DNA from 2 places in the Rahnella sp. RFA10(1/100) genome. Region 2 is predicted to be linked to the other one. Evidence: riboswitches for the same ligand, from Rfam matches in the RefSeq annotation. Region 2 holds a riboswitch; the other holds the start of a gene.
What was found. Region 2 has a riboswitch for thiamine pyrophosphate ahead of thiC (phosphomethylpyrimidine synthase ThiC). Riboswitches for the same ligand answer to the same signal wherever they lie in the genome.
Positions count from the first base shown of each region.

Region 1: linked by a shared signal. The riboswitch ahead of thiM (hydroxyethylthiazole kinase) and the one ahead of thiC (phosphomethylpyrimidine synthase ThiC) in region 2 are both predicted to bind thiamine pyrophosphate.

Region 1 covers NZ_SEWR01000002.1:9,178-15,135, forward strand. Annotated here, with positions in the region: gene ETV65_RS06770 (NAD(P)H-dependent oxidoreductase) at 1-110, opposite strand, end outside; gene ETV65_RS06775 (LysR family transcriptional regulator) at 197-1,090, shown strand; gene ETV65_RS06780 (DUF3313 domain-containing protein) at 1,161-1,820, opposite strand; gene ETV65_RS06785 (GNAT family N-acetyltransferase) at 1,959-2,393, opposite strand; TPP riboswitch at 2,547-2,645, shown strand; gene thiM (hydroxyethylthiazole kinase) at 2,680-3,498, shown strand; gene thiD (bifunctional hydroxymethylpyrimidine kinase/phosphomethylpyrimidine kinase) at 3,485-4,285, shown strand; gene ETV65_RS06800 (hypothetical protein) at 4,293-5,141, opposite strand; gene ETV65_RS06805 (GntR family transcriptional regulator) at 5,264-5,950, opposite strand.
Region 2 covers NZ_SEWR01000016.1:5,263-11,220, reverse strand. Annotated here, with positions in the region: gene thiE (thiamine phosphate synthase) at 1-285, opposite strand, end outside; gene thiC (phosphomethylpyrimidine synthase ThiC) at 282-2,246, opposite strand; TPP riboswitch at 2,393-2,519, opposite strand; gene rsd (sigma D regulator) at 2,605-3,120, opposite strand; gene nudC (NAD(+) diphosphatase) at 3,219-3,995, shown strand; gene hemE (uroporphyrinogen decarboxylase) at 4,067-5,131, shown strand; gene nfi (deoxyribonuclease V) at 5,141-5,836, shown strand; gene ETV65_RS24520 (YjaG family protein) at 5,893-5,958, shown strand, end outside.

The DNA.
Region 1 (5,958 bases), on a different contig from region 2:
GAAATCTGCACATTGTGCCCGGCGGCCTGCAAATGGCTGACCGCAAAATCTTTCAGCGAGCCGTTCAGCGAGTGTGATTCAGGGTGAGCATAGACGATCAATACATTCATGACGAAACCTCCGTTAATGGGATAAAGGCAGAGTAGGTTGTCGTCAGGTATAGTTGAAATGAATTGATCATATAGCAGGTATAGCGATGAGTAATTTCGGTCGTCTGGATCTCAATTTGTTGCTGACGCTGGATGTTTTGCTGGCTGAACAAAATGTCACGCGAACTGCGCAGCGCCGTAACCTTTCGCAACCTTCGGTCAGCGTTCAGCTCGCTAAGTTGCGTGAATTTTTTGATGATCCGTTGCTGCTGCCGGGGCCGCGGGGAATGCGTCCGACGGCGCGTGCGGACGAATTGCGGGAACCGCTGCGGCAGGCCCTTGCCGCGCTGGAAAATGCGATCATTGCCGGAGAGGTTTTTGACCCGTCAAAGGCGAACCCTACCTGGACTCTGGGTGCCGCGGATTACGGCGAATCCACTATCGTTTTACCGGCCTTACGGGCATTGCGTATGGCCGCACCTTCCGCGCGGCTGTCTATTTTTGAAACATCACCTGCGCGGATTATCCGCAAAATGGAGCAGGGTGAACTGGACCTGGCGTTTCATACCTCTGATGCGGTAATAAACGGGCTGCACAGCAGATTCCTGTTTGCCGAGCGCTATGTGCTGGTCAGCCGGAAAGGGCATCCGTCCGTCAACGGGCCGGTGACGCTGACAGAGTTCTGCGGGCTGGAGCATGTGATGGTTTCACCCGACGGCGGCGGATTTTATGGGTATACCGACACCGCGCTGGCGGCGGCGGGTTTAACGCGGCGTGTGGTCTTGTCAGTACCGCATTTCCTGTTTGTGCTTCAGGTGCTGATGACCACGGATCTGGTGGCGATGTTGCCCGAACGTTTAGTGCGGGGAAATCCTGCTTTGCAGATAACCGAAGCCCCGCTTGATGTACCGGGTTTTGACATGTTTATGGTGTGGCATGAACGTGCGCACCGTGACCCGGCACATCAGTGGTTACGGGAATTTATCGCTGATTCAGTCTGAAGGTTTATCATTCCCGGTAAACAAAAAAGGCAGCCCTCTGGCTGCCCTCATTGTTATGCTGTTTCGGGAGTTATTCTTTGAACAGCTTGGTATCGTTCGCCAGGCTGTCTACTACAACTTTTAAATCGTTAGCAGTGACTTTCTGAGTATCGTTGGCAACCTGCTTACCGAAGCCTTTACGCACGACTTTAATCACCGGTTTGCCGGTGCTGGCATCGATCAGCTCACCTTCAAAGTAAACTTCAGTATCACGCGTACGATGGCCTGTGGCGGTTTCAGTACCCGCAATAACCAGCGCGACCGGGATGACTTCATAGAACTGCAAACCCTCTGCCGAGGTGTTCACACCGGTGATCGCACCTTTGAAAATCAGTGTGCGCGGCCCTGCGTGATCTGTCAGTGGCATGCGCTCTGCCAGTGCCGGTTTCATGCGGCTGTTGGCGTAATCCAGCACCCCCTGCAAGGTAGCTTTGTCGATTTGTTCCGTTGGCTGAGGTTCCGGATAGAATTTAATCGGTTCGTATTTGATATAAGAATAATTGGCTTTTTTGAAAGCAGGATCTATCCAGCGCAGCACCGGATTACCTGATGCAGTTTTGACTTCCTTCAGACCGGAATAATCACCTAAAAAACCGGAGTATTTTTCTGTCTGGGTAATATGGCTGGTACAACCGGCCAGGAACAGCGCACCGGTCACTGCAGCAATCTGCATCAGTTTCATTGTTTTCATTCATACCCTCGAAATTTTTAAGGAAGCCATCGTATGTATAGCACTGCTGCGGAATTTAACCTCTTAACGACAAAGAAAAAATGATATTCGTCAGAACCACGAAAATAAGGTTTTTCGGGATAATCATTTTCTTCTCAATTATTTCTTTGGTGAATGAAATAAATAGTATTCACCTTTTGGGCTGTCCCCCGCAGAGATGATGGTCCAGCCTTTTGACAGATAAAAAGCGACGGCATTTTTACTCTTGGCTAAACATTTCAGCGATCCCTGACGGGTAAAGGTTTCTTCAGCAGCGTGAAGCAATGCCGAACCTGCACCGGTTCCCTGATACTGCGGATCAACAAACAGGTTATGCAAAAAATTTTCCTGAGTGAAAATTGAGGCGAATCCCAGTAAATGTCCGTCACGTTCTGCGACCAGTATTGTCTCGCCGAGCACTGCCCGGTCAAAATCTTCCAGCTGAAAATCGTCTTCCAGCCATGTCCAGGTGTGCTTGCGCGAGGCCAGATAGAGCGTACGTAAAAACGGGCGGTCGGCTTCTTGATAAGGGCGTACAGTCATTGTTGAGGGCAAGCATTGACTCCTGAGGAAGTTTTTCATCAACGTATGTTATTCAGGTCTGTGCCCAGATACTGCCAGTGAAGCGGAATGAGTTCAATAAGCTTCACTGATTGGTTTTTTAACGCATTTGCTGATTGATCTTCTGACCTCCGCCGCCAATAATGCTCCCTTGACTCGGGGTGCCCGCTGCAAAGCAGGGCTGAGATTTTACCCGTATTACCTGATCTGGATTATGCCAGCGTAGGGAAGTCAGGTATCTCTCCTGATACCGCCTTCTTGAGCGCCGGTAGGGAGACTTATGAATACCCGACCTACCTACATTCCCGGCGCTTTAGCCGCCACTTCTCTGAAACAACTTCGCTTTGCAGCGCCGCTGGTTCACTGCCTGACCAATGACGTGGTGCAATCTTTTACCGCCAACGTCCTGCTGGCGCTGGGCGCATCTCCTGCGATGGTGGTTGATCCCGCCGAAGCGGCACAATTTAGTGCCATCGCCGATGCCCTGCTGGTCAATGTCGGTACGCTGACACATCCCCATGCGCAGGCAATGCTGGCGGCCATTCAGGCAGGCAGTCAGGCCGGAAAGCCCTGGGTACTGGATCCGGTTGCCGTCGGCGGCCTGAACTGGCGTACAGAATTCTGTCGTGAACTCATCACACTTAAACCCGCAGCAATCCGCGGCAATGCCTCCGAAATCCTGGCCCTCAGCGGCGTCAGTGCGTCCGGGCGCGGCGTTGACAGCGGCGATGATTCCTTTTCTGCTTTACCTGCCGCACAGCAACTGGCGCGTGAGACCGGCGCAGTCGTGGCTGTCACCGGTGAAACCGATTATGTCACCGACGGCCAGCGCAGTTGGGCTGTGGCTGGCGGGCACCCGATGATGACCCGAGTGGTGGGAACAGGATGCGCACTATCCGCAGTAGTAGCCGCCTTTGCGGCTTTGCCGGGCGATCGTCTGGATAACGTGGCCGCCGCCTGTCGGGTGATGTCCTGCGCGGGCGAACGCGCCTGTATGGCCGTGAAAGGGCCGGGCAGTTTCACGCCTGAATTCCTCGATAATCTGTATTTAATGGGCGAAGAATGGCTGAACGGCGAGGCAGATAATGAAACGTATTAATGCACTGACGATTGCAGGCACTGATCCGAGTGGCGGGGCAGGGATCCAGGCGGATTTAAAAACCTTTTCGGCGCTTGGCGCGTACGGTACCAGTGTGATCACCGCGCTGGTAGCCCAAAATACCCGTGGTGTGCAGTCGGTCTATAACATTGAGCCAGGGTTTGTTTCAGCACAGCTTGATTCCGTACTGAGCGATGTGCGGATCGACAGTACCAAAATTGGCATGCTGGCAAACAGCCAGATTGTGGAAGCGGTGGCGGAGCGGATCCGGCATTATCAGCCACCGTTTGTGGTGCTGGATACCGTGATGCTGGCGAAAAGTGGCGATCCTTTGCTGCTGCCGGAAGCCGTTGATGCGGTGCGCCGTTTGCTGATCCCGCAGGCTTCGATGATTACGCCAAACCTGCCGGAAGCGGCGGCGTTACTGGAATGTGCGGTCGCAGTGAACGAAACCGAAATGCGTGAGCAGGGAGAAGCACTGCTGGCGATGGGATGTGGCGCAGTGCTGATGAAAGGGGGGCATCTGAGCGATGAGGAAAGCCCTGACTGGCTGTTTACACCGGGTTCCCGCGAGCGGTTTACTGCGCCGCGCGTGAATACCCGACATACTCACGGCACAGGTTGTACGCTGTCGGCCGCGCTGGCCGCTTTACGTCCGCGTCATCAACACTGGGCCGGTGCTGTGCGTGAAGCCAAAGACTATTTACAGCAGGCGCTGATGCAGGCCGATTCACTTGACGTCGGTCACGGCATCGGGCCGGTACATCATTTCCACCGCTGGTGGTAACCACAGATTATGCGAGGCGCAGGGTTTCACTCAGCGCCTGTTCAGCCTGACGGAATTTCGTCAGTGCCTGTTGCAAATGCACGGCATCAAACGGGTTCAGCGGATAGAATTTTTCTTCTTTACGCGGGCGCAGCATCACGCGAATTTTGTCCGCTGACATCCGTTCAAACAGATAGCTGGCAATATCGTCGTTCTCTTCGTCTTTCCATGACAGCAGCAATGCCGCCTGTTCGCCGCTGCGTCGGCCAATAAACTGCCCGTGCAACCACAACCCTTCCAGTTCGCCATCTTTTTGCAGTTTTTTACCGCTGAACCATGGCGATTCAGCCAGCGAAACGAGGGATTGCGACGTGATTTCGCCGTGCAACTGGCGCCATTGCGGGCGGTTGTTATCCATCTGCCAGCAGGCCATGCCGAGATAATCGTTCAGTTCACGCCAGTCCTGCTCCAGCTTCTCCCTGAGTTCAGGATCCTGCACATGCATGAACTGTTGCAGGCCGGTCGCCTGTTCGCCCAGCTTGTTATAGGCAATCACGGTCATGGTGCGGGGCTTACGGCGGAACGTGACCCACAGCAGCACTTTGGGGATACGGAAAGTGATGGCCTGAACGGTGAGTTTGTAACGATTGCCACGCGACATCACCAGGCCGCTGGACGTGCCCCGTTTGTCCTGATAATTCCTCACCAGGACCACGCTGTTCTGGCCCATCCAGCCCGTGACGTAATGTTCTTTTTCGCTTTCTGCCACGTCCAGATCCCGGACGATCTGACTGATTTTCTCGTTATCGAGTTGGGAGAGGGAGAGTGACTGATCGGCACTGTAGTAGCTTTTTTTCAGGGTGGCAGCGGCTGGCATAAAAGTATCCACGATATTGGTGTGGTTTACAGCTTACACCAAGTTGTCATACAGATTTCAGGGCTAACCCGCAAAATTTGAACGCCGTCGCAAACTGCTTGTGTTGTACTTCCTCCCTTTACTTACTCGGCATCAAACCAGTCACTGTTTTGTTCGGCAATGGGCGTAATGGTGGAAATCATTTCCTGCAAATGAATACGGATGGCTTTTTCTGCGGCGTCCGGGTCATGCGCTTGCAGTCCGTCAAAAATCGCATAATGCTGTGCAATCAGATTTTCCGGCGGTGACACTTTGCTGAGTGTCAGAAAGCGGACGCGATCCATTGTCGCTTTGATGTGCTCGACGGTTTCCCATGCCAGACGGCAGTCGATAATTTGTGCGATCGTGCGGTGGAACTCATCATCCAGTAGCAGGAATTCCTGCGTTTGCTGACGCTTTGCTGCCAGTGTCTGACGCTCAAGATTATGTCCGAGCAGCGCCAGATCTTTGTCCGTAGCGACCATGGCTGCACGGCGTACCACGGCGGTTTCAACGGCTTCGCGAATGAAACGTCCGTCAGCGACCCGTTTGGAGGAAATTTTCATTACATACGTACCGCGTTGCGGTAAAACCTGAACCAGTCCGGCTTCGGCCAGTTTGATAAAGGCTTCACGAACCGGCTGACGGGACACATTAAAGCGTGTGGAAATCTCTTTCTCCGACAGGAATGCCCCCGGTGCGATGGCACAGGTGACGATGTCCTGACGCAAGGTGCGATAAATCTGCTGATTAACCGGCACATTACTGAGAAATTCAAAGGAGTCTGTCATGGGCAAAA
Region 2 (5,958 bases):
GGCAGTATCCAGATCTTCCTGACCTAAATGCACACCATAAGCCTGATGCTTTATCGCCAGGCGCCAGTAATCATTGATAAATAACCGTGCCTGATATTTTTTGCCCAGCGCAATTGCATCAATAATTGCTGGCTCGACGTCCTCATCAGACAAATCTTTCACACGTAATTGCAACGTTTTAACGCCCGCATCCAGCAGGCGGGCAATCCATTCCACGGTATCCACGACCGGATATAAACCAAGGTGGAACGGAACGGCAGGAAAGGGTTGAGCGGACTGATTCATTGGTTGTTCTCCGTGCTGAGATTGTCGGCCGGATGATAAAGCTCGCTGCCGCGTGAACGGAATTCGGCAGACATCTGTGCCATACCGGATTCAATAACTTCAACCGGCTGGGCTTTGGCTTCCAGTGCGGCGGCATAATCGCGCACTTCCTGAGTGATTTTCATGGAGCAGAATTTCGGACCGCACATTGAGCAAAAGTGTGCCACTTTGCCGGATTCCTGAGGCAGCGTTTCATCGTGATAGGCACGAGCCGTTGCCGGATCGAGAGCCAGATTAAACTGGTCTTCCCAGCGGAATTCGAACCGTGCTTTTGACATAGCGTTGTCACGGATTTGGGCGCCGGGATGTCCTTTCGCTAAATCGGCGGCATGTGCTGCGATTTTGTAGGTGATGAGACCCTGCTTAACGTCTTCTTTGTTAGGCAGGCCGAGATGCTCTTTTGGCGTGACATAACAGAGCATGGCGCAACCGAACCAGCCAATCATTGCGGCACCAATACCGGACGTGAAATGGTCATAACCCGGCGCGATATCGGTAGTCAGCGGGCCGAGGGTATAGAAGGGCGCTTCGTGGCAATGTTCGAGTTCTTCGGTCATATTGCGGCGGATCATCTGCATCGGCACATGTCCCGGTCCTTCGATCATGACCTGAACATCATATTCCCAGGCGATTTTGGTCAGTTCACCTAATGTACGTAATTCGGCAAATTGCGCTTCGTCGTTGGCATCCTGAATGGAGCCAGGCCGCAGGCCGTCGCCCAGTGACAGCGAGACATCATAGGCGGCACAGATTTCGCAAATTTCGCGGAAATGCTCATACAGGAAACTTTCTTGATGATGTGAAAGGCACCATTTCGCCATGATCGAACCGCCGCGGGACACAATCCCGGTCAGGCGTTTGGCGGTCATCGGCACGTAACGCAGCAATACCCCAGCGTGTATGGTGAAGTAATCGACACCTTGTTCGGCCTGTTCCAGCAACGTATCGCGAAACATTTCCCAGTTCAGGTCTTCGGCCACGCCGTTGACTTTTTCCAGTGCCTGATAAATCGGCACGGTACCAATAGGTACCGGACTGTTACGCAGGATCCACTCACGGGTTTCATGTATATAACGGCCGGTGGAGAGATCCATCACGGTATCCGCGCCCCAGCGTGTCGACCATACCAGTTTCTCGACTTCTTCTTCGATAGAAGACGTCACCGCCGAGTTGCCGATGTTGGCGTTCACTTTCACCAGGAAATTGCGTCCGATGATCATCGGCTCTGATTCAGGATGGTTAATATTGGCGGGAATAATCGCGCGACCGGCAGCGACTTCCTGTCTTACAAACTCTGCGGTGATATTGGCGGGCAGATGCGCACCAAAGCTTTCGCCGGGATGTTGCTGACGCAGAACGTCACCGCGGATCCGTTCACGCCCCATATTTTCGCGAACGGCGATAAATTCCATCTCAGGCGTGATGATGCCTTTGCGGGCGTAATGCAGTTGTGTGACATTTTTACCCGCAATGGCTTTGCGCGGGCGGGGCAGGTGTTCGAAGCGGAGGTGGTCCAGCCCTTCATCCGCCAGTCGCTGCTGGGTAAAACCGGAACTGACCTGCGGGAGTTCCTCCGTGTCCGCCCGCGCGTTTATCCAGCGGGCGCGTAATTTTTCCAGGCCGGTATGCACGTCGATAACTGCCGACGGATCGCCGTAAGGCCCGGCGGTATCATAAACAGGAATCGCTTCATTTTCTTCGAATTGTGGATTGTCTTTGCCGCCGCCGACCAGCGTCGGGCTGAGCTGGATTTCACGCATCGGTACGCGGATATCATGGCGGTCAGTTTCAAGATAAATACGGCGGGAATTGGGAAAAGCTTCACCCTGCAGACTGTCGATAAACGACTGCGCCTGCGCCCGTTGTTCACGGCGGTTTGAAGGTGTCTTTGTAGAAACAACAGTTTTTTGAGTACTCGACATAGCAAATTCCTTGTGTTGTTTTGCGTAGTAAAAACGTGGCAAAAACGTGATGGAAAATTGCTTGTCTGGAGGTTTACGGCAGGAGTAAAAATGGGCGATGGAGCGCAGGCGGCCTGATGCAGGCAGATGCCAGATTACGCTGAACGCATAACATTACTCTTGTTCCCTTCGCGGGTACTAACCCGATCAGGTTCCGCGGATCCCGAATTAACGGTCTCAGCCTGGCGTAATCTTCGCGAGAAAATTATGCGCTAGGCACTCCGACAAGAAGCCTCAATATAGGAGGCGTTTTTTGAAACTACAACTAAAACTATTACTAAAATCACAAATCTTAGCCGGATTTTAGTAGGGCAAAGTCTTAAACCGGTCTGGCGAGATGTTCTTCATTTTCAGGTGGCTTTACTGCCTGACTGCTGCGATCAAAAGCGAGAATAATTAATTGATCTTCCAGCTGAAAACGCGCATCTAACGCTTCACCTATATCGGATAATGCATAATGAAATGCGAAAGCATTGTCATCATCAATATCATTTTCAGTGTAACTATCATGGAAAGCCATGATAGTTTCAGTATTCAGTTCCAGTGCAGGATAGATTTTTGCAGCCTGCAATTTTATCGGGCTATTCGCACCTTCAACTTCATCAATGATCCGCTGATACAGATGGAAATGACCGGCAGACAGATAGTCCACCAGGTTATGGCAAAAGTTATCCAGCGCTTTTTCATTGAGAGGGGTATGTTTTTCTTTATTGGGCTTGAGGCCGACCAACGTGCAGTACGAAACCAGCAGCTCTTTGCGTGCGTGCAGCCATTGATCCACTAACGCATTATTGCCACCAACGCGTTGGGTCAGTCTTTCCAGACGATTTAGCATGGTTGACTCCGTGAGCGATAAAGACGTAACTAAAAGTTACTAACAGGTGAATATCCCCCTCAGATTGTCAGTCCCGATGAGGTTATGCAACAACAATTATGGAATTACAGATTACCGAGCAACACAATGGCTGGTGGGTCATCAGCCAGGACGGCAAGCTATGGCTGCCTGAGGGCGAACTGCCATTTGGCAGCGCCACACAATTTTCTCTGACCGGTAAAACGGCGCGACAGATCGGCGAATGGCAGGGTGAACCTGTCTGGCTGATTCGTCAGGCGATGCCAAACCATATGTTTTCCGCCCGTCAGTTGCTGGATCAGGATCGTGGATTATTCCAGCTGGTCGGGCGCGGTGTACAGCTGTCTGAATTTTATCGATCTCATCAGTTCTGCGGCTACTGCGGGCATGCAATGCATGTCAGCAAAACCGAGTGGGCTGCACTCTGCGGGCACTGCCGCGAACGCTATTATCCGCAGATTGCACCCTGCATTATTGTCGCCATCCGTAAGGGGGATGAGATTTTGCTGGCACAGCATGTCCGGCATCGTAATGGCATTCACACGGTTCTGGCGGGTTTTGTTGAAGTCGGAGAAACCCTGGAGGAAACCGTGGCACGCGAAGTCCTGGAAGAAAGTAATATTCGTGTGAAAAACGTCCGTTATGTCAGTTCTCAGCCCTGGCCGTTCCCCAATTCGCTGATGATGGCATTTATGGCGGATTACGACAGTGGCGACATTCAGCATGACCCGAAAGAGTTGCTTAACGCGAACTGGTATCGCTTTGATGCATTACCGCAGTTGCCACCGCCAGGGACGATCGCGCGCCGTCTGATTGAAGACACCGTTGCTCTTTGTCGTGCTGAACACGAAGAGTAGAGGCGGTTTTACGTGATAGAATGCTGTGAGACGATTATCGGGCGGCCCGAATACTGAAGGAAAGAGCAAGAATGAATGAGTTGAAAAACGACCGTTACCTGCGTGCTTTGTTACGTCAGCCAGTGGACATTACACCGGTCTGGATGATGCGTCAGGCAGGCCGTTATTTGCCGGAGTACAAAGAAACCCGCGCTGAAGCCGGTGATTTTATGTCGCTGTGCAAGAATGCCGAGCTGGCCTGTGAAGTGACTTTGCAGCCGCTTCGTCGCTATCCGCTGGATGCGGCGATCCTATTCTCCGACATCCTGACCATTCCTGATGCGATGGGGCTTGGGCTGTATTTTGAAGCCGGTGAAGGGCCGCGTTTTTCTTCGCCATTAACGAACCGTGCCGATGTCGAAAAACTGCCGGTTCCGGATCCTGAAATGGAGCTTGGGTATGTCATGAACGCCGTGCGTACTATCCGTAAGAACCTGAAAGGTGAAGTGCCGCTTATCGGTTTCTCCGGCAGCCCGTGGACGCTGGCGACGTATATGGTAGAAGGTGGCAGCAGTAAAGCCTTCACCAAAATCAAAAAGATGATGTACGCCGATCCGTCCACTTTCCATCTGTTACTCGATAAAGTGGCAGACAGCGTTATTCTTTACCTTAATGCCCAGATCAAAGCGGGCGCCCAGTCGGTAATGATTTTTGACACCTGGGGCGGCGTACTGTCTCCCCGCGATTACCGCGAATTTTCCCTGAACTATATGCACAAGATTGTCGATGGCCTGATCCGTGAAAATGAAGGGCGTCGTGTGCCGGTCACGCTGTTTACCAAAGGCGGCGGACAGTGGCTGGAAGCGATGGCTGCGACGGGCTGCGACGCGCTGGGTCTTGACTGGACCACCGATATTGCCGATGCGCGCCGTCGCGTGGGTGACAAAGTCGCGATTCAGGGCAACATGGATCCTTCAATGTTGTATGCCTCGCCGGTGCGTATAGAGCAGGAAGTGGAGACCATCCTTGCCGGTTTCGGCAAAGGTAATGGTCATGTGTTCAATCTGGGTCACGGCATTCATCAGGACGTCCCGCCGGAAAATGCGGGTGCCTTCGTCGAAGCGGTGCATAGCCTGTCCCGGCAATATCACGAGTAAAATCCCGGTATGATCAATACCCGTGCTTTACGTGAAGAACAACGGATCCTCGCAGATCAGATTAAATTGCAGGATCCGCCCGAATTCACCCCTCCCGCATTGATCGCGGGTGTGGATGTCGGTTTCGAACAGGGGGGTGAGGTGACACGCGCGGCGGTGGCTGTTTTACGCTACCCGACGCTGGAGCTGGTAGAGTATCAGATTGCCCGTATCCCCACTGTTATGCCTTACATTCCTGGTTTCCTTTCCTTCCGCGAACTTCCCGCCCTGCTGCAGGCGTGGCGGCAGCTCTCATCGCACCCTGATCTGGTTTTCGTCGACGGGCAAGGGATTGCGCATCCGCGTCGTCTTGGTGTCGCCAGTCATTTTGGCCTGATGATCGATGTTCCGACGATTGGTGTGGCGAAAAGCCGTCTATGTGGTCAGTTCCTGCCACTGGGTGAGGAACTACACAGTCGCCAGGCGCTGTACGAAGGGGATGAACAGATTGGCTGGGTGTGGCGGAGCAAGCTGCGTTGTAATCCATTATTCATCTCACCCGGTAATCGTATCAGCATGGATTCATCGCTTTATTGGGTACAACAGTGCATGCGGCAATATCGTCTGCCGGAGCCTACCCGTTGGGCAGATGCTGTGGCGTCAAACCGGACGGCGTTTCAACGCTGGCAACGGCTGAGTGATGATCTTTTAGGAATCAAGGAATAGGGATATTGATTTATTTCAGGTAAACTCCCGCGCAGAAAAGTTAACGAGATCAACTCATGTTACGTAATCCAATTCATTTACGTCTCGAAAAGCTGGAAAGCTGGCAACACGTAACGTTTATG